2 linked regions of the Natrinema sp. SYSU A 869 genome follow. Each later gene encodes a partner of the first gene's protein in a complex. Links are inferred from orthologs where the notes say so. Each region holds a gene or a part of one and is shown on either strand. Other genes may lie near its edges.

Region 1 (10,226 bases):
ACATCAGTCCGAGACCGGGCATGCCGTCGCGATACCAGGCGAGGACGGCGACGGCAAACAGTCCGAACTGGATCCACTCGTAGGGCCCCAGCGCGTAGTAGTGAAGGAACGCATCGAGGATGCCGGCGACGGGCGCTTCGGGAGGCTGCTCGAGGACCGGCCACAGGAAGTAGGCGGCGGCAGCGAACTCCCCGGAGAGGACTGCTGGCGGGATGTCCGCGAGGAGATGCGAGCAGTAACCGATGAGGAAGCCGACGCCGATCGCGCGGGCCTCGAGTCGATCCACGACGAGGAGGACGGCCGGCACGAGGAGGGCGACGACGAACAACGAGTGTGCGAGGGTTCGGCCGCCGGGTAAGATTCCGAAATTCCACGCGAGGGGTTTGTCGATCATATCCGGCGTCTGCGAGCCGATGGCGAGCGCAATCGCCGGGGCGGCACGCGGCGGTCGGTCGAATCGCCGGTGGATACCGACGGTGTACAACAGGTAGGCGACGGCGAGGTGTCCCCAAGGCCACATCCCGCGGTGGTACACCGGAGACGGGCATAGGCGCTTCGACTCGAATCACGTCCCGACACTGCATAGGCATGGCAAACCGTTTCCTCGATATCGGGTATGGGATGACTACATGGCGAAATCAGAGTCATCGGACGCCAGCGGTCACCAGCAGTTGCTCACGATGCTCGAGGGGCGGTCCTGTCACCACTGCCCGGACGGTGAACTCGAGCAAGGCCGCTACAAGGACAAGCGAGCGCTTCTCTGTGACAGTTGCGGAACACCACGGGTCCAGGTCTGGTCGCCCCCGCTCGACTAGTCGCTCGTCTATTGCTGACTGCTGACGAAACCCGTGTACGGCTCTTGGCTCCCGCTATCAGTCAGGGCGGAACCGACACTACCGCTCGAGCGCGCCGATCCAGCTATCGTCGCCCCGGACGGCACACCAGTCGCCGTGTGCGTCGTAACATCGCGGATCCATCGCCTTTCCGCAGCGACACCAGTGCTGTGCGTCGCTGGGAACCGATCGGTGACAGAGCGGACAGCGAGCTTTCATGTGAATTGCCACCATAATTCATTACTTAGAGCTTTGTTGTCGGTCGCTAACTCGTTTCGAATCGAGACGGACGACCGACTCGACCGATTTCAGAGCACGACGTTCGACGATCCGAGGAAAAGGGAGGGCGGGACGTCACCGCGATCGCGACCCCGAATAGTCGTGGCCGATAACGAGGGCGAGCGCGTGAATCACCATGAGGCCGACGAACAGTGAGAAGCGGCCCATCGAGTCGATCCCGGCAACGATGACGGGCAGATAGACGATAGGCAACAGGGTACCGAGCCAGAAGCCAACGGCCGTGACGGTTTGGCTCAGATGCATTGGCTGACTAGCGCATCGACTCGAGTGAGATGAAGGAGTCGTCGTGAGCCGCGATCCAGGCATTCATCAGTTCGTCCTCGCTCGCCTCATGGGGGAAGATAGCACACTCATTCGGTGCATCGTCGTTCTCGATGGTGACGTGATCGAGCTCGGCAGTCGATTCCTCGCTGTCTGCTGCGTGGAAGTCAGCGTCGGTCATGGTGTATCAGGCGACGGGTACTCGCGTCGACGACTGCTACCGGTTCTGCTACTATTGTTATCGAGTTGCTAACGGAGCGAATACGGTCGATAGCGTTGGAGTTCGAATCGATTCAGACCGTTCAATCACTCGAAGAAGAACATAACAGATGGTGACGTGTACGACCTCGCTACAGCTCATATCGGGGCTGCAGACGGGAAACCGACAGTGTAACGACTTGTTTTGAACGGTTTGTATCCGGATCAACGGCCGACGAGATCCGCCCTCAAAACACGGTGCACCCGCTACCTCGAGATCGGCGGACGGGCACCGAGGACGACCTTTCGAGTGATCGTCTCACCGTCCCGCCGAAGCCGAATTGCGAGCGTGTCGCCGGGGCTGGTCTCGAGCGCGAGATACGTCGAGAGGGCGTGGCGATCGGGGATCGGCTCGCCGTCCATCGCGAGGATGACGTCGCCGCCGATGGGGATCGATTCGCCGCGGCGCTGGACAGTCCGCGAGGGGGTTTTAGGACATCCTCAGCAGCCGAGCCGTCGAAGACGTTCGTGACGAGGACACCGGTCGCCTCGGAGAGGTCATTCGCCTCAGCGACGAGTCGGTCGACGGTCCTGAGCCTGATTCCCATGTATGAGTGGTCATACGAGCCGTCGTCAACGAGCGACGGGACGACGCGGTCAGCGAGTGCTGCCGAGATGGCGAATCCGATATTGTCGCCCCCATGGGAGTTGATCACCCCGATAACGTTCCCCTCGAGATCGACGAGCGGGCCACCGCTGTTGCCTGGATTGACGGCGGCGTCGGTCTGAATGACGTTCGGGAACGAGAAGCCCCGGTCGGGGAAATGGAGCGTTCGGTCAACGCCGCTGACGATACCCGTCGACATCGAGCCGTCGAGTCCGTAGGGGTTGCCGATCGCGGCAACCTGCTGTCCGACGACGGGACGCTGTTCAGTCAGGGAAAGCGGCGTCACTCCTTTCGGAACGTGATCGACCTCGAGGACAGCCAGGTCGCTGTGGTAGTCACGACCGACGAGCGTGGCGCTCGTCCAGTCGCCGTTGATGTACTGGATGTCGGCCGCCCGGCCGGTCGCGATGACGTGGTCGTTAGTGACGACGTGGCAGTCGTCATAGAGGAAGCCAGAGCCCTGGCCACGACCCTCGGCACCAGTGTTTGGGTCCTCGATACCGAAGACGCGGACCTGCGTGACTGATTCGATGATCGCGTCGTAGAGATCGGTGAAGGCCGAGCCAGCCGCGAGGTTCTCATGGTCAATATTGTACGAGGAGTCACCTTCGATCGAACTCTCGGCCCGTGGCTCGATACAGCCGGCGGCAGCACTAGCAAGTCCGGCGCTCGCAGCGACGAGAACGGAGCGTCGATCCAGTCGGAAATCGTGCATGACCGGGGGATGGGACCCGTCCCATTTGAACCTCCGGACCGACAGCGGGCGCGTTTGAGCACGATCGATCGTCCCCGCGAAGGGAAACGTGTTACCCGCGGCTCCCCGATGCTCGAGACATGATCACGGAAGACGCCCGCGCGTTGCTGGCGACCGGAGCTGTCTGTGACTCCTGTCTGGGGCGGCCCTTCGCCGAGCGGAGCTTCGGGCTGACCAACGCCGAACGTGGCCGAGCGCTGCGGACGACGGTCGCGCTGGCCGACGATGAGGACTTTGAGTCCACCGACCCCGCGGACTGCTGGGTCTGTGAGGGGTACTGCGGCACATTCGATACCATCGCCGAGACGATCGTCGATGCCCTCGAGGGCGTCGACTTCGCCACCTACCAGGTCGGAAGCCGCGTCCCGCCGCTGGTCGAGGAGAACGAACGACTGCTCCGAGAGGACGCGGATCTCGAACCGGATGTCGGCGAATCGATGAAGCGCGAGGTCAACCGCGAAGTGGGACGGCGCGTCGGCGCGATGACCGAAACCGAGGTCGACTTCGACCGACCCGACGTGCTTGCTGTCGTCGATCTCAAGGGGTTCGACCCACTCGAGACCCTCGAGTCGGGCAGCGTCACGGGCCACGCGGTCGACGTCCAGATCAACCCCGCGTTCGTCTACGGCCGCTACCGCAAGCTTGAGCGCGACATCCCCCAGACGGAGTGGCCCTGCCGGGAATGTGGCGGCAGCGGGATCCAGCTGGGCGACGACGGCGAGGAGCCCTGTGACTACTGCGGCGGCTCCGGCTATCTGTACGACACCAGCGTCGAACAGGTCGTCCGCCCGCACGTCGTCGAGGCCATGGACGGCGACGAGGGCACCTTCCACGGCGCGGGCCGCGAGGACGTCGATGCCCGCATGCTCGAGGGCGGGCGGCCGTTCGTCCTCGAAGTGAAACGACCCCGTATGCGCGACCCCGACCCCGAAACGCTCGAGATGGAGATCAACGAGGCCGCCGAGGGCTCCGTCGAGGTCGACAGTCTCCGTCTGGCAACCTACGAGATGGTCGAGCGCGTCAAGGAACACGACGCGAGCAAACGGTACCGGGCCGATGTCGAATTCGCGGAGCCGGTCGACGAGGACGCCTTTGAAGCGGCGTTCGCCGAACTCGAGGGGACGACCGTCGACCAGTACACGCCCGAACGGGTCGATCACCGGCGGGCGGGGCTGACCCGCGAGCGGACCGTTTACGGCATCGACGGCGACCTGCACTCACCGACCGAGGCCGAAGTGCGGCTCCACGGCGAAGGCGGGCTCTACGTGAAGGAACTCATCAGCAGCGACGACGGCCGAACCGAGCCGAGCTTGGCGGGCCTGCTCGAGACCGATGCCGAGGTGACGTCGCTGGACGTGACCGCCGTCGAAGGGGAATCTGAGCCGTTCGAACTCGAGGAGTTCTTCCTGGACGAGCCGCGAGCGGCTCGCGACGACGAGGTCGCGGAGACGGCCGACTGATCGAACCGAGTCGCAACGGCTTTCCTCCCGGCATCCGACCCACAGCGTATGCCATTCGGCGTCGACGAGGCCGGCAAGGGGCCCGCACTGGGGTCGATGTTCGCGGCGGCTGTCTATCTCGAGGAACCCGACGAACTCCCCGACGGAATTCGGGATTCGAAGCGGCTCGCGCCGGAGCGTCGCGAAGAACTGGCGGCGATCCTGCAGAGCGACGATCGGGTTGCGGTCGGCATCGCCGAAATTACACCGGCGCGGATCGACGCCCCCGAGACCGACATGAACTCGCTCGCGGTCGCGGCCCACGCCGAGGCGATTGAGGGGGCGGCCGACGACCTCAAGCGTGCTGCTGACACGACCGATTCGCTTTCAGGACTCTGTGACGCCTGCGATACCGACGCCGAGCGCTTCGCTCGGCGGGTTACCGACGCCTGCTCGCTCGAGGCCCTCTCCGTCGACGCACGCCACGGTGCCGACGACGACTCGCCGCTCGTCGGAGCGGCCAGTATCGTTGCCAAGGTCGAACGCGATGCCCACGTCGCCGCCCTCGCCGACGAGTACGGGGAGATCGGTAGCGGCTATCCGGGTGATTCGACTACCCGCGAGTTCCTCGCGTCCTACGTCGACGAACACGGCGATCTCCCACCGTTTGCGCGAGAATCGTGGTCGACCTGTGAAGACGCGCTCGCCGCGGCCGAACAGACCGGGCTCGAGCAATTTTAGCGGTGAGTCGGTTCGATGCGTAGCGCTCAAGGCGCTCGCAGGTCTGGACGAAACCAGTGAAAGAAGGGTTGGCCGTGGCGGCGGTCGTCGATCCGTTCGCCGCGATGAACGCGATTGGACTCGTCGCCTTCGCCCTGGTCGGGGCGACCAAGGCGATCCGCGAGGAGTTCGACCTGTTCGGCGTCACCGTCGTTGGGCTTGTCACGGCGTTCGCCGGCGGAGCGACGCGAGATATCCTCGTCAATCGGGTTCCGTTAGCGCTCCAATCGCCGATCGAGATCGGCCTCGGACTGTTCGGCGTGGCCCTGGCAATCGGAGTGAGCGTCGCCCTCGAATCGGCGGACGACCATCCGATTACGCTGCTTTTCGACGCCGTCGGACTCGCCGCGTTCACCACGGCCGGTGCCATCGTCGCAACCGACGTCGGCGTCTCGGGCTTCGGCGTCGTTACGATCGCAACGATCAATGCGGTCGGTGGCGGGGCGTTCGCGGACATCCTGCTGGACCGATCGCCGTTCATTCTGCTCGAGGACTTCTATGCGAGTTGCACGGTGCTCGGCGGTGGGACGTACTGGGCCGTCGTCCTCCTCGGCGGCTCCGGGAGCGTCGCCGCAGCGGTCTGTGCAGCGGTGACAGTCGGAACGCGCATCGTCGCCGTCACCTACGGCTGGACGCTTCCCCCAGCACAGGTGCTTCGGACGAGCGCGTGATCGACGACCGGTAGCCCATAGGTTGCCATACTCGTTCAGTTCGCACGCCAGACCGCATAGATGTAGCAGCCGACCCCGAGAAAGACCAGCAGTGACGAGAGCCTGTCGACGGCGGCCGATCGCGTGAGGACGGCACCGAAGGTCAACACGCCGCCCGCGACGAGACAGCCCGCGGCCACGGTCAGCGCAGATCGCGGTTCTGACCGCTGCTCATACAGCATCGCTCCCACGGCGATCGCGATGATTCCAAAGCCGAATTCTGTGACAGTCGCCGCAAGTGGATCGTTCGTGATCGTCGCGTAGGCTAACACGGCGAAGTAGCCCAGAATCAGCGCAGTGATCGCTCGAGAGCGGGCCGTCGACCCGGCAGTCATGTCCATACCCCACGCAGCCGCTCCCAACCCTTAGCCTTCGAGGGTTTCCGCCCACTCGAAACCCAGTCCCTCGTGGACGACGAACTCGAGAGCGTTGATGAGGTAGTGAGCGATGACGACGACCAGCAGGCTCCCGGTGACGATGAAGACGGCCGCGAGGATGAATCCGAGGAGGCCGGTGACGACGATACCGACCGAACCCTGCATGCCGTGGCCGAGCGCAAACGCGACGGACGAAACGACCGCGAGCAGCCAGGGCGAGAGCCCGTAACCAGCGGCGGGGACGCCGATCAGCGCAGCCCGGAAGAGGAACTCCTCGAAGAAGGCGATGATCGGGAGGACACCCAGTAACAGGATGAGCCACCCCTCGAGCGAGTCGGGCGATAACAGTTCCCGGAGGTCCTCATCGTGGTCGAACCCGAAGTGGGTCGCGGCCGCTGCGGCGAGTTCGTTCGCGACGTAAAAGGCGACCCCGGCGGCCGTCCCCCAGAGCAGTCCCGTTCGGAAGGACGCGATGGAGAACTCAATTCCGAGCGCCGACGGCGGAATCGCCGTATAGACTGCCGCACCGAGCAACACGAGCGCGAATAAGCCCTGTGAGAAGGCGACGTTCGCGAGGACCATCCCGGTCGACAGCGAGTCCGGATCGACGCCGCGGTCGGTCGGCCGTCGCCGATCGACGCGCTCGCGATCGTCCTCGATGGCCGCGTCGTGCGCTTCGCTCGAGGTCGTGGGTTCGACGCCGCTCCCGTCATCGTCGGCGGTACCTGCAGTGCCCGCGTTTGGCTCCGGGTTAGGGTTCAGCGGATCGTCAGCCGCCCGCGCGTCTCGGAGCGAATCGTGACCCGTCGGTGCGGCAGAGTTGCCGTCTGAATCAGATGCCGGCTCGTGGGTCTGCGGGCTCGAGTCGGACGTCTGGTCGCTGAAGTCGGACGTCTGGTCAGTAGAATCGGCGTTGGCCTGACCGTCGACTGGCCCGCTGGCACCGTCGCTGGTATCGGTTTCACCGTCGGTGAATGCGGATTGCGTCAGATGCGATAAAACGAGCAGTAATACGAGGACGACGCCCGTTATGCCGACGAACGTCGTCCACTGGGGCATTTACTGTGGGCTCGGATTCGAGCCGCCGGCGGAGCCGACAGTGCCCTGGTCGAACGCCGTGCCGGTGATCGACTTGAGGCGGTCGACCAGCGAGTCCTTCTTGGGTTCGCCCATCAGGGCGACGTCCAAGACCTCGCTGATATTCGAGCAGGGGATGATTTCGACCATCTCTTCGTACTCGTCTTCGATCATCACGTCCTGTTCGTTCGCTTCGGGGATGATGACCTTCGTACAGCCGGCCTTCGCGGCGGCTTCGATCTTGTGGGTGACCCCACCGACCGGGAGCACGTCGCCCCGTACTGACAGCGAGCCGGTCATCGCAACCGACTGGTCGACCGGGATGTTCTCGAGGGCACTGATGACGGCGGTCGCCACCGTGATGGAGGCAGAGTCGCCGTCGACGCCCTGTTGACCGGCCTGGACGAACTGGATGTGGATGTCCTTCTCCGAGAGATCCACGTCGGAGAACTTCTTGATGATCGCGGAGACGTTCTGGACTGACTCCTCGGCCATCTCCTTGAGTTGGCCGGTAGCGATCACCTGACCGCCACCCTGCGCGGGCGCAATCTCGGCCATGACGGGGAGCATGATCCCGGAGTCCTCGCCCATGACGGCGAGGCCGTTGACGCGTCCCTCGACACCGCCTTCGTTGACCTGCAGTTCGTAGTCCTTGCGGCGCTCGATGTAGTCGTCGGCGAGTTGCTGTTCGATCGATCGCGAGCGGCGCTTGGCCTGCAAGACGTCGTCGCGGGTAGTGTTCTCGCGGTCCTCGGCGCGAGCGATGTCTCCCGCAACGCGAACCAGCCCACCGAGGCTGCGGAACAGCAGCGTGAGGTGGTTCTTCCGGCCCGAGCGACGTTTCGCCTCGAGGATGACTTCCTCGACGGCGTCGTCGGTGAAGTGTGGCAGGCGGCCGTCGCGTTCGACCTCCTGAGCGATGAAGCGGGCGTACTTGCGCCGCATCTCGGGGGTGTCCTCGATGGTGTCGTCCATGTAGACCTCGTACCCGTAGCCCTTGATCCGGTTGCGGAGCGCGGGGTGCATGTTCTCCATGGCGTCGAGGTTCCCGGCAGCGACCATGATGAAGTCACAGGGGACGGGTTCGGTCTGGACCATCGCGCCCGAGGAGCGCTCGGACTGGCCTGTGATGGAGAACTCGCCTTCCTGAATGGCCGTCATCAGCTTCTGCTGTGTCCGGATGTCGAGCGTGTTGATCTCGTCGACGAACAGCACGCCCTTGTTGGATTTGTGGATCGAACCGGGTTCGACGCGGTCGTGAGACGGCGTCTCCATGCCACCGGACTGGAAGGGGTCGTGGCGAACGTCGCCCAGCAGTGCGCCAGCGTGGGCACCGGTCGCGTCCTCGAAGGGCGCGACGCGCTGATCGCCGTTGTTGACGATCATGTTGGGCACCATCGCATCCGTGCCACGAGAGGTGTAGCGGAAGATCAGCCAGATGATCCCTGCTGCGAGAATGCCGAGCAGGATTTGTCCGCCTACCAGAAGCGCATACCCGATGACGACGGCGATAATGATCCACATCAGAATCGATCGCATCTGGTTGCGCTTGCGGGCTTCTTCCTTGTGGGCGTCGATGATCTGTTCGCCCTTTCCGGCGGGAACGGTTCGGACCTTCGGCTCGTTGCCGTCGTCGGGATTGTGGTAGACTAAAACGTCCTGGAGATCCTCCTTGGGAAGCAGTTGGCTCATCGCCTTCGCCAGCATCGACTTGCCAGTCCCCGGCGAGCCGATCATCATGACGTGCCGTCGCTGCTTCGCCGCCTTGATAATGATATCTCGCGCTTCGTCCTGGCCGATGACCTGATCGACGAGCCGATCGGGGACTTCGATGTCCGCCGTCGAATCAATTTTCAGACCGCCCAGCAGATCATCCTCGGCGATCTCATCGTCGACCTCGACGCCGGGATCGACCTCGACCGTACTGCCGAGGTCCTCGACGGTCTCGATGTCGTCCTCCTCCTCGTCGGATGACGGCTCGAACTCGTCGATTGGATCGTCGACGTCGTTACGACGGTCACCGTCCTCCTCGAGCGGCGACCGGTCTCCCTGACGCTCGGGTTGCTCGGCGGGGTCGTCCCCGTCGGGAGCAGTGTCCGAAGCGTCTTCGGGAGGGTCGTCAACGTTCGTATCGTTACTCATAGAACTCTGTTCGGTACCTGATTCGAAGGGATTGCGACTGATATACTTTCTCCATGCGGAGGATGGTGTCAGTCGCTGATACCGGGTGGAACAGCGGTCGACAGCGGAAATCAGCCGATGGAGACAGTTTCTTTAATCCATATTTACCACTAGCGGAATATATAGTTGCGTGACCAGTCGTGATCGAACAGTGTCAGAGCGAACGGGGAGTTGGTGTCACCGCCGTTCGACCGGTCGGCTTGAGGTAAACTCGCCACGCTTAAGCGCTGTGCCCGAGCAGTGTCCGGCATGACTCGGGGGTTCTACATCGGTCGCTTTCAGCCCTTTCACAACGGCCACCGAAGCATGGTCGAGCAAATCGCCGAGGACGTCGACGAACTCGTCCTCGGGATCGGGAGCGCCGATGACTCACATACCGTCCGCAACCCGTTTACGGCGGGCGAACGAATTATGATGATCACGAAGTCGCTCGTCGACTCCGATCTCGTCACCTACGCCGTTCCGATCGAGGACTTAGAACGGAACTCGGTGTGGGTCAGCCACGTCCAGAGCATGAGTCCCGACTTCGACGTCGCCTACTCGAACAACCCGCTCGTAATCCAGCTCTTTCGCGAGGCTGGCATCGAGATCCGCCAATCGCCGATGTTCAACCGTGAGGTCCTCGAGGGGTCGGAAGTTCGCGAGCGGA
Region 2 (10,189 bases), 880 kb from region 1 along the record:
GCTATCGTTCGGACTCGCCGCCCAGCTTCCGCTGTTGATGGGCGTGTTGTCCTACACCGAGATCATTCCCTACGAGACCTTCCGCGACAAGTGGCGACACGCCGTCGTCGGAATCGTCATCTTCGGGGCCCTGTTCTCGCCGCCGGATCCGTTCACGCAGGTCATGTGGGCGATACCGATGGTCGTCCTCTACGTCTTCAGCCTCGGGCTGGCTAAGGTCGTCACCAACGTCCGACGGCGCGGCGCGGCGAAATCCGCTGGGACGGGGACGGCCCACGTCAAGCGTCGTCTCCTCCAGTTCGGTGGCGTCCTCGCCATCGTCGCTATCGGGATCACTACCGCCGTCAATCAGGGCGGCTTCGGCTACCTCCGCGAGTCGGTCTATCCAACGTTCCCGTCGTGGCTGCGACCCAGCGGAACGACCGGTCTCGAGGCGATGGCGATCGAACACGGCCTCCTCGGTGAGGTCGCGGTCGGTCTGTTCGTCGCCGCTGCTGTCGGCTTCGTCGTCCTGCTGGGCTACACGATTCACGTGCTCCAGCAGCCCGTCTACCCGCGACAGGACAACATTCGACGGGCCGATTCCCACGAAGACGTCGACTTCGAGACGCTCGAGACCGAGGACATCGACGACGTTCCGACGGGAGTCTTCCGGACCATGAGCGAGGAACAGGCCCTCGAATACTCCCGGCAGGCCATGTACGACGACGACCGGATGAAGGCCGAGAAAATCCTCGATCGCTTCGATACAGTCCAAGAGGCGATGGATGGCGAGGACGAGACGGCGGACGCGGGAGATGCGGCCACAACGGGTGGGGCCGGTGCGGATGGAGATGACGAGAGTCTCTTCGCGAGCACCGCGGCCGGCATGCTTGACCCGTTTACCGAGGAGGAGACGGACGAAGACGACATCGGCGGCTACGCCTACGACATCGCCTTCATCTTCAACAGTCTCACCTCGAAGGTGTTCCGCATCGTCGGGCTCTTCATGGTCGTCATGGGCGGGACCTTCTTCTGGCTCTACTCGGGCGGTCTCGGAGACGTCCTCAGGCTCTTCCTCGATCGGGTTCCCCGTCACGTGCTCGAGGAGGTCGTCGAGGAGGGCGCCGATCCGAGCACGATGAGCCTCGGCGAACTCATCGAGGCGATGGACATCGTCATCGCCTTGAATCCGGTCGAAGTGCTCATCTTCGAGGCAAAGGTAAGTGCCCTTGCCGGCATTATCGCCGCGTTGCCGCTACTACTGTTCTACGCTTGGCCGCCCGCCAAGGAGCGCGGTCTGGTCTACGGCGACCGTCGCACGTTCGTCGTCTGGGGCGGCGGTCTACTGGCCGGCTTCGCCGTTGGGACCTATCTCGGATTCTTCTGGATCGCGCCGACGATCATTTCGTATCTGGTCTCGGACGCGATCAGCAACGGAATGGTCATCTCCTACCGGATCAAGAGCTTCTTCTGGCTCGTGATCTTCACCACCGTTGGGATCGGCTTCCTGCTGAACATCATCGTTACGATGGCGCTGTTCCATGTCGGTGGCATCGTCAGCTACCACTCAATGCTCGAGCGCTGGCGGCCGCTCGTCGTCGGCATCTTCGTCATCGCCGCCTTCTTCAGCCCGAAGGGGATCCTCATGATGCTCATGTTCGCGATCCCGATCTCGGCCACGTACCTGCTCGGCCTCGCCGTCCTCTACGTCCTCACCGGCGGCGGCCGGCTGTTCGGCGGTGGCGGTGACGGCTCGGCGGCCGAACCCGACGCTGAAGACGCCGGTGCGGCCGTCACGGAGTAATGACCTTCTCCGTACGTCGGTGAAAATCGTTCTCGAGATGCGGCTCGATTGGGAATAGCTGTTCAGTATAGATAACCGACATATTACCCCAGACCGGCCAACCGACGGCGGTGGCGCGTACTGGCGGTCGGCCGAACGCCAGTGAGGGCGGCCGCCGATACTGCGCGTGGTCTTCGTGAACACAGTGAACGAAGGCTTTGTCAGAGCTTGCTCTGACAGTGGATGAGCGAGCGACGCTGGAGCGAGCGAATCGGTTGGGGAGGGAGCGGCGATTCCCTGTTGCCACGGTAGCAGGACGCTTTGGCTCACTCAGTCTCCTCAGAATCCACTGCTCCGTTCACACCGTACCGAACGAGCGAGGAATCGAGCGCCGTCTCGAGGGGAACGCCGGATCTGTGCAATCAACTACTGTTAAGTCGGCGACTTGCGAACGTCTAGCCAGACTGATGCCCAAGATCAGCGTCGAAATCCCACAGGAACTCCTCAACGATTTGGACGACCACGTCGGTGAGGACGGCAAGTTCGTCAACCGTAGCGACGCGATCCGATCGTCGATCCGGAAGAATCTAGATATCTTAGACGAGATCGACAAACGCCACGACCGCCTCGAGGACCAGGAATAGCGGACCGGTCGGTGGAAAAGCAGAACGGGCGGTCCAGAACGCAGCGCGATCGGCGCAGACCGGCGAGATGCAGATTCAGTCCTGGTCGATCCGCTGGGCGAACCCGAAGTTCGGCTTGACATCCTCGACGCGGACAGTGACGGTCTCGCCCTCTTCAGTGTCAGGGACGAATAGTCGGTAGCCGTCGACTGAGGCCATACCGTCGCCCTCGTTCCCGACGCTTTCGATCTCGACCTCGAGTTCGTCGCCCGGCCGCACGGTCGCGGTGAGCCGGCCCTTTCCGATGAAGTAGATCTCGGAGGATTCGTCGCGGCTGGCCTTCGGCGAGGTTGCGCGGACGTACTGGAACTTCTCCTCGACATCGGCCCGGAAGTCGTCGACATCCGGCCCTTCGAAGACCTTCACGATGAAGTCCCCGCCGCTATCGAGGAGGTCGGCGGCGGTCTCGAAGGCCTGTCGCGCGAGGTGCAGCGAGCGGGCCTGATCGAGCGAGTATTCTCCGGACATGTTGGGTGCCATGTCCGAAATCACGACGTCGACAGGGCCGCCGGCGGCGTCGATAACCCGATCGCGGGTCTTGTCCTCGGTCATGTCCCCGCGGAGCGTCTCGACGTTATCGTGATCGTCGAAGTCTTTGATCCGCTGGAAGTCGACACCGATGACGTTCCCCTCGGGGCCGACTTCCTCGGCGGCGACCTCGAGCCAACCGCCGGGGGCTGCGCCCAGGTCGACGACCGTGTCGCCGCGGTCGATAACGTTCTCGAGGTCGGCGAGCTGTTTGAGCTTGTAGGCCGCTCGAGAGCGATAGCCTTCCTGTTTCGCCTTGTTGTAGTAGTGGTCTTTTGCCATGAGTCGTTCCTCACGTGGTCGCAGTCTCGTGTGATTCGGAGCGGAGACTGCCGACGACCCGATCCGGGTGCCGTCGCCGTCACTCGGGACGGTCGTCGTATTCGTACCACGGGTACGGACCAGAAGCGGAAAGACCTGCTGAAAACGATTCGCGGCGCAACACCGCCTGCTCTGGACACTCCCGTCATCTGACATCCTCTTTGGGATCGATTTCGGACACCGGGTCGCCGTCCGCCACATTGTCCGGGTCGACGTCGTCGCGATCCGTCGAGTCGCGGTCGTCGCCGGTGGTTTCGTCGTCGCGGGAGCCCGTGTCCGGTGCCTCCGTCTCGTCCGGCGATTCCATCTCGTCGGCCGGAACGACGCGATCGGCGAGATTACTGACAACGAGATCCGGTTACGCGACGAATACTGAGTGATGGTGAGAACCCGACCCACTGTCAAACGACCGAACGAAACAGCTCGCAATCTGCCGACTACGAGCCCCCGCCCGCGCGTAAAGGGTGGCTTTTTATGTCGACCGTCCGTACGCCGAGCTATATGTTCAAGGCCATCGTGAGCGCCGAAACGCTCACCAGCGCGCTCGATTCAGTGAGCGTCCTGGTCGACGAGTGCAAGATCCACCTCGAGGAAGACGGGCTGGAAATCCGGGCCGTCGACCCCGCGAACGTCGGGATGGTCGACCTCTCGCTCGATGCGGCTGCGTTCGAGTCCTACGAAGCGGACGGCGGGCTGATCGGCGTCGACCTCTCGCGGCTCGAGGATATCGCTGGCATGGCCGACTCCGGCCAGCTCATCCAGCTCGAACTCGATGAGGAGACCCGAAAGCTCCACATCCAGATCGACGGACTCGAATACACGCTCGCGCTCATCGATCCCGACTCCATTCGACAGGAGCCCGACATTCCGGATCTCGATTTGCCTGCGGAGGTCGTCCTCGAGGGTAACGACGTCAACCGCTCGGTGACCGCAGCCGACATGGTCTCCGACCACATCGCGCTCGGCGTCGACGAGACTGAGGAATACTTCTACGTCGACGCAGAGGGCGACACCGACGACGTCCACCTCGAACTCACCCAGGAGGATCTGATCGATATCCAGATCGGTCCCGCTCACTCGCTGTTCTCGCTGGACTATCTCAAGGACATGAACAAGGCGATTCCCAAGGACACGGAGGTCACGCTGGATCTCGGCGAGGAGTTCCCCGTCAAGATCTACTTCGGCTTCGGTGAAGGACAGGGACAGGTCACCTACATGCTCGCGCCGCGCATCCAGAGCGAGTAACGCCGACCGCTGCCGGCGATCACTTAATACGTTAATATAGGAAGGGGAGTGGCTACTGGGCTACTCGCGGACGTCAGCGTATGCCTACTACGAATGATTCGACGGACGAATCGGAGCCAGCAGATGTCAGGTTCGTCTCGACGTTCGATCCCGATGGCGACCGGCCGAGCGAGACCATCGTCACTGCCGTCGCGACGCTGTGCGGATCGGATCCGACCGAACTCGCGCCGCTGTACGAGGTCGTCGATCCGGACGCACTCGACTCCTTCGTCGAGCACGCCCAGCGGGCCGCCGACGTCGACACCCACCGGGTGCGGTTTACTTACGAAGAGTTCGACATCGGCGTCCGGACTGACGGCGAAATTCGGATTCGGGATACTACCGCGACGGCCAGTTGAGACAGCGGCCAGTTCTCACTCCCGGCCGCTGCATTCGGTTCGTCTCCTCAGTTCCCGTCGAAACCGTCCGTCTCGTTCGCGTCCAGTCTAGTCCTGCTCCTCGAGAAACTCGAGCAGCATCTCGTTCACTCGATCGGCGTCCTCGATAAAGAAGAGGTGTGAGCCACCTTCGACGAGTTCGAGACGGCTGTCCGTGATCTTCTCCCTGAGCAGTCGCGCGTTCTCCACGGGGACGACCTGATCGGCCGTCCCGTGGAGGATCAGCGTCGGGGTCCGAAGCCCGTCGAGGCGGCCACTGACATCGAAGTTTTGGACGGCGGCGGCCTGAGCCTCGCGGGCGGGATCGTCGGCGTCCTGCTCGAGTCGCCACTCGAGGATCCGATCGATGAGATGCGGGTTCCGGTTGGTGAACCGCTCGTTGAACGCGGGCCGCATCCGGTGGCGGAGCGTCTCTCGCTCGCTCGCCCCGTCGGGCGTGTCGAACATGTGTTCTTGCGTCTCGTCGGGGACCGGTGCCGCGTCGGGGCCGCCGTGGGACGTACAACACAGTGTGAGCGACTTCGCCCGGGAGTACTCGATCGCGTAGCGCTGGGCGATCATCCCGCCCATGCTCGCGCCAACGATGTGGGCGTCGTAAATCCCTACATCGTCGAGGACGGCCTCGAGGTCGGCCGCCAGCCCACCAATTGAGTAGCCAGCCAGTTTAAGGAGGACCAGGCCGCGAAGTGTCCCGGGAAGCCGCGGAACGAGCGGCGGGAGGCCAGTGTCCGAGCGGCCGGTGCCCCGATTGTCGGGGGCAATAATGTCGTACTCGTTGGCGACGGCCTCGCGTTGCCAGCGCCACATCCACCGACCGAACCCGAGTCCCTGCACGAACACGACCGGTGCCCGGCCGTCTCCATCGCTCTGATCGTACTCGTAGTAGATCGACACGCCATCTCTCGTCGCCTGTGGCATACTCGAGACGACGTGTCGAACACCCTTGAAATCGATCCTCGAGTGGGGAGCGATGAGACCGTCGGTCGCTGGCGACATCGATCGACCGTCCGCGCCGGTAATACAATTTTACCACCGGTGTGATGGCCGGCTATCGGTGACGATTGACGCCGGTATCGGAGCGACGAGACGAACGGCCTGATAAAGAACGATTGGGATAATCAGCGCGTTTATCCCGCGGGAGTAATATTCTTTTACCGATGCAGCGACTCCACGCCCGGTACCCGTTTCTCGAGGCGGCCCGCGAGGCCGTCGCGACGGAGGCGGTCGATCTGGCGACCGTCGTCGAGCAAGATCGGGCGGTCGTCAACCGCGCGCGCCAACGTGTTATTACCGCAATCGAAGCGGGGTCGACCGGTGAGACACACCGCGACGCCCGCATCGAGTTGCTCTCCTACCCGGTCGCACGGGTGCTCGTCTCGATGGTCGGCGAACGCGTGCTCGTGCGCAAGTACGCTCGCGCCGAGGCCGCGACGGCCTACGAGCGGTTTACGGCCGACATGGCCGATACGACCGAACTGAAGAGCATCGAGTCGACGGGGCTGGCACTCGAGGACTTACTCGCCGAGTTCGACTTGCGAGACGACATCCGTGAATCGAGCGACAGCTACCGGATCGACGTTGGTACCTACCTGCCGCTGGCCGAAGACCTGTGGGACGACGGGTGGCAACTCGTGAATCAGCCATTGGACGCGGGCAACGTTCCCGTCGACGAGGACGAACTTCTTACGCTCCTGCGGGAGGCGATCCGAGGCCGCATCGAGGATGGGCTACCGTTCGAGGTCCCCGAGACCATCGCGACCGGACTCGAAGACGACGCCGATGAGATCCGCGAGGTGCTGGCCGATCTCGATCTCACTCAGGACATCGACACCGTCGTTCCGGACCTGTTCCCGCCGTGTATGAAGGCGCTGCTCGATCAGATCCAGAAGGGCGAACACCTCTCCCATCACTCTCGCTTCGCGATCACTGCCTTCCTCACGAGTATCGGGATGAACACCGACCAGATCGTCGACCTCTATCGGGTCAACTCGTCGTTCGGCGAGGAGATGACTCGCTATCAGACTGACCATATCCGCGGGGACAGTTCGCCGACGGAGTACTCCGCACCCTCCTGTGCGACCATGCAGTCCTACGGCGACTGCGTGAACAAGGACGATCTCTGTGAGCGCATTCCCCACCCGATGGCGTACTACGAGCAGCGGATCGACGACGCCGACGACGAAGAACTCGAGGACTGGCGAGAAGTTGAGGACGACGGCCAGTCCGCGAGCGGGGACTGACCTGATTAACGGAGTCGGACCGTCGAGCAGACGTGACGTCAGCCGACGACGGATGAAAACGTACTGTCGGTCTCAGACCGTTCCCTGCGCGTCTCCGTTGTCGTCATCGTCGGTCGCGTCGAGACCGTCCTCGGCGTCGTTCAGGACGTAGGCTAGCCCGATGCCGACCGCAGTCATTAGGAAGATAAAGCCGATGATCACGCCGACAAGCATCTGCGCACCTTCGGGCGAGAGCGTGCTGTTCTCGGCTCCGTAGGAGGACCCGATGGCGACCATGGATGCCAGCATTACGGCGACGGCAGCGACGGCCGCGACGATTTCGATGACCTGTTCGCGTTCGACCATTGACTGATCGCTTTCTCCGGCCCGGTGAAAAGCGCTTCGAAGGGGGCCTCGAGCAGTCATCAGGAGCGATCGTTCCTCGGTGGTCGCTATCGTATAAACGGCGCACTTGCTGTTGCAGGCGAGGTCGTTATTGCCCTCGATACCCTAACAACATCGAATAGCCAGCCGACTAGCGATTTCCCCGTCGACGCACCCATGAAAACAACAGCGTCACCGAAAGCACCGCTGCCAGTACCGTCGCCAGACCACCTCACGAAGCGATCGCGCCGAGCGCGCACCGAGCCGATGTCGGTGCTCCCGCTGGGTGACGGCCTCTATGAGGTCGAGTCCGCGAGCGACCACACCTATCTCGTCGATCTCGAGGCGGGCAGATGTACCTGTCCGGATCACGTCTTCCGCAAGGCTCGCTGCAAGCACGTTCGCCGGGTCGCGATCGAGATCACGGAAGGGCGCACCCCGCCGCCGGGCGAGATCGCCGTCACGTGTCACGACTGCGACGAGACGATGTTCGTCGACGAAGACGCGACCGCGCCGTTCTACTGCGACGAACACACGCTCATTCCGGGTGACACCGTCGTCGACCGCGAGACGGGCGACCGCCTCACCGTCGTTGACGTTTCGGAACTGCGGGCCGACGCCGTCGAACTCAAGGCGGCCGACTGTACCGTCGCCGAATACGGGACGAACGAGGCCTATAAACCGGATGTCCCCGTCGTCGGCGCGGTATACCATCATGCCACCGTGGCCAGAAACGGCGTTGTCCCCTCGTCGCTGAAGGTCTACGTCTTCCCGCGGACGCGGCTGCGACAAGTCACCGACTCGAGGTAATTGTCAACACACAACGCGATTTCTTCATCGCCGTATTTACTACGATTGGACCAACGCCCAGACCAGCGCAGCGAGAAGAGCAAAAAAGAGGACGACAACCCCGTAAAACAGCAGTATCGGTAGGAGTGGCCATAGCAATAGTACGATGATGAGCGCCAGGAGCACGATGATGAGATTCAGGCGGCCGACGATAGCTGATTCGTTCATACAGTGTCAGAATAGAATAATGAACGTAAGTGTTGTCTTCGAGCGCGAGCTCCGTCGGAAGCCGAGACGGGTCTTCTTCAGGGGGTTCCAACTCGCCGTCATCGATCGACCGGTCAGCGGCGCTCCCGCTCGAGGGCCTCGAGTTCGGCGAGTCGCTGCTCGGTCGGCGGATGCGACCGGAACAACCGGACGCGAAGCCGGTGGAGCCGATTTCGAGCCCTCCCGAGGACTGAATCGGGGTCGCCCGGGTCGGTCGCCATCGGCTCGAGGGGTAGGATCGACAGCGAGGAGACGCTCGCGACCTCGCGGAGATCGCGGGTCGGCATCTGCGTGATGCGGTCGTCGAGTGCCCGGAGTGCGCCAGCGAGGGCGGCCGGCGATCCGGTCACCTCGACGGCGGTGCGATCTGCGGCTGTCTCCCTGGCCCGCGAGAGGACGGCAGTAATCGCTCGGCTGATGAGCCACGCCACGGTCGCGATGATGAAGAGGACTAAACTGAGGAGCCAGCCGTCGCTCTCGTTCGCGTTGTCATCGTCGTCTGAATTCGGCGAAAGAGTCATCGCTCGCCACTCGTCGTCGGGGCCGAAGATTTCGTCGTCACCCCACTCTCCGTCCGGATCGGGCGTCTCCGCGGGCGGCTTCCACTCGTCTTCGTCCCACTCCCGACCGCCGTGTAGTAACAGGTCGTCGCGCACCCGCGCTCGCAGGCCGTCGGCGAGGACGACCGGTGCCGAGACGGCAGTCATCACCATCGCATCCCTGTTCGCCACGTGGGCGAGTTCGTGAGCGATGACCGCCTCGAGTTCGGCGTCGGTGAGCGCCGTGACGGCACCATAGGAAAGGATAAGGTGCGTGTCGCTCGGTCGGAACCCGACGACCATCGCCTCGGGGGCGTGCGTTTCGGAGATAGCAATCGTCGGCATCGGGACGCCGAGCTGGGTGGCGACCTTCGTCGTCGTCGCGTGGATTCCAGGTAGGTCGGCGGCGGACGTCGGCGTCGCGTCCGCCCGCTGCTCGATGGACTCGACCTGCGTGTACTCGTGGTAGCCGAGGACGACTGTCGCGAGGACGGTGATCCCGCCAGCCACGTACACCCCGAGGACCGGCCCGACGAGGAGGGTAGACAGGACGAACGCGACGAGCCAGATCGCGGCGAGAAAGCCGATCGTGATGAGGACGAGCAGGAGTATCGCGACGGCCATTCGGAACACGAGCGTCCAATCCGTCGACTTCCCGACCGCGGTGACCGCCGCCACCGAGACCGCCGCGACGGCGGCCGCCAACGCGAGCGTGACGAGCCCCGCCGCGGTCGCTGCGGTATCGAACCCGAGCGGGATCACGACGAACAGAAACACCGTCGCCCAGACGGCCGCGAGGAAAGCGGCCGCCGCACCCGCGAGACAGATTACATAGGCGGCCATCGACAGTGTGGGGCTCCCCTCCATCGAGACTGCGACGTAGCCGAGCGCGAGCACGGGAACGACGGCGATCGCGGTCGCCGCGGCCAGCGCGGAATCGGGACCGATCGCGATCCCCCACAGGAAAACTGTCACGAACCAGCCGATCGCAGCCACCCCGATCGTCGTCAGT

Evidence for each region.
Region 2: the proteins of rnhB (region 1) and K6I40_RS19980 are in contact, whole or in part, in a crystal structure (PDB 3P83), measured with the Archaeoglobus fulgidus proteins. The link is inferred for Natrinema sp. SYSU A 869 from one-to-one orthologs. Residues at the interface, in WP_010878125.1 of Archaeoglobus fulgidus: Ala74, Ile178, Ala179, Ile183, Arg190, Ser195, Asn196, Leu197, Arg198, Gln199, Lys200, Thr201, Leu202, Asp203, Phe205; in WP_010877842.1 of Archaeoglobus fulgidus: Val39, Ala42, Asn43, Val44, Ala45, Met46, Leu125, Asp168, Ser194, Asn218, Tyr219, Pro220, Ile237, Leu238, Ala239, Pro240, Arg241, Ile242, Glu243, Ser244.

What each region holds. Positions count from the first base shown.
Region 1 is NZ_CP082249.1:1,503,041-1,513,266, forward strand. Bases 3,417-6,357 are described here. They hold rnhB (ribonuclease HII), read left to right. Parts: upstream 3,417-4,521; coding sequence 4,522-5,193; downstream 5,194-6,357. Other genes in these bases: K6I40_RS15605 (tRNA pseudouridine(54/55) synthase Pus10), read left to right, coding at 3,417-4,473; K6I40_RS15615 (TRIC cation channel family protein), read left to right, coding at 5,298-5,903; K6I40_RS15620 (hypothetical protein), read right to left, coding at 5,939-6,283; K6I40_RS15625 (CPBP family intramembrane glutamic endopeptidase), read right to left, coding at 6,308-6,357. In the rest of the region: K6I40_RS15575 (metal-dependent hydrolase), read right to left, coding at 1-520; K6I40_RS15580 (HVO_A0556 family zinc finger protein), read left to right, coding at 630-815; K6I40_RS15585 (hypothetical protein), read right to left, coding at 894-1,052; K6I40_RS15590 (hypothetical protein), read right to left, coding at 1,188-1,376; K6I40_RS15595 (hypothetical protein), read right to left, coding at 1,384-1,575; more of K6I40_RS15605, read left to right, coding at 3,094-3,416; more of K6I40_RS15625, read right to left, coding at 6,358-7,378; ATP-dependent protease LonB, read right to left, coding at 7,379-9,538; K6I40_RS15635 (nicotinamide-nucleotide adenylyltransferase), read left to right, coding at 9,827-10,226. UniProt on the Methanocaldococcus jannaschii protein: Endonuclease that specifically degrades the RNA of RNA-DNA hybrids.
Region 2 is NZ_CP082249.1:2,383,729-2,393,917, reverse strand. The notes cover bases 2,767-5,670. They hold K6I40_RS19980 (DNA polymerase sliding clamp), read left to right. Parts: upstream 2,767-3,798; coding sequence 3,799-4,542; downstream 4,543-5,670. Other genes in these bases: K6I40_RS19970 (alpha/beta hydrolase), read right to left, coding at 5,028-5,670; K6I40_RS19975 (HalOD1 output domain-containing protein), read left to right, coding at 4,623-4,940; K6I40_RS19985 (hypothetical protein), read right to left, coding at 3,443-3,604; K6I40_RS19990 (23S rRNA (uridine(2552)-2'-O)-methyltransferase), read right to left, coding at 2,767-3,258. In the rest of the region: K6I40_RS20000 (twin-arginine translocase subunit TatC), read left to right, coding at 1-1,786; K6I40_RS19995 (CopG family transcriptional regulator), read left to right, coding at 2,233-2,409; more of K6I40_RS19990, read right to left, coding at 2,485-2,766; more of K6I40_RS19970, read right to left, coding at 5,671-5,897; DNA primase regulatory subunit PriL, read left to right, coding at 6,137-7,219; K6I40_RS19960 (hypothetical protein), read right to left, coding at 7,292-7,564; K6I40_RS19955 (SWIM zinc finger family protein), read left to right, coding at 7,760-8,392; K6I40_RS19950 (hypothetical protein), read right to left, coding at 8,432-8,599; K6I40_RS19945 (M48 family metalloprotease), read right to left, coding at 8,713-10,189.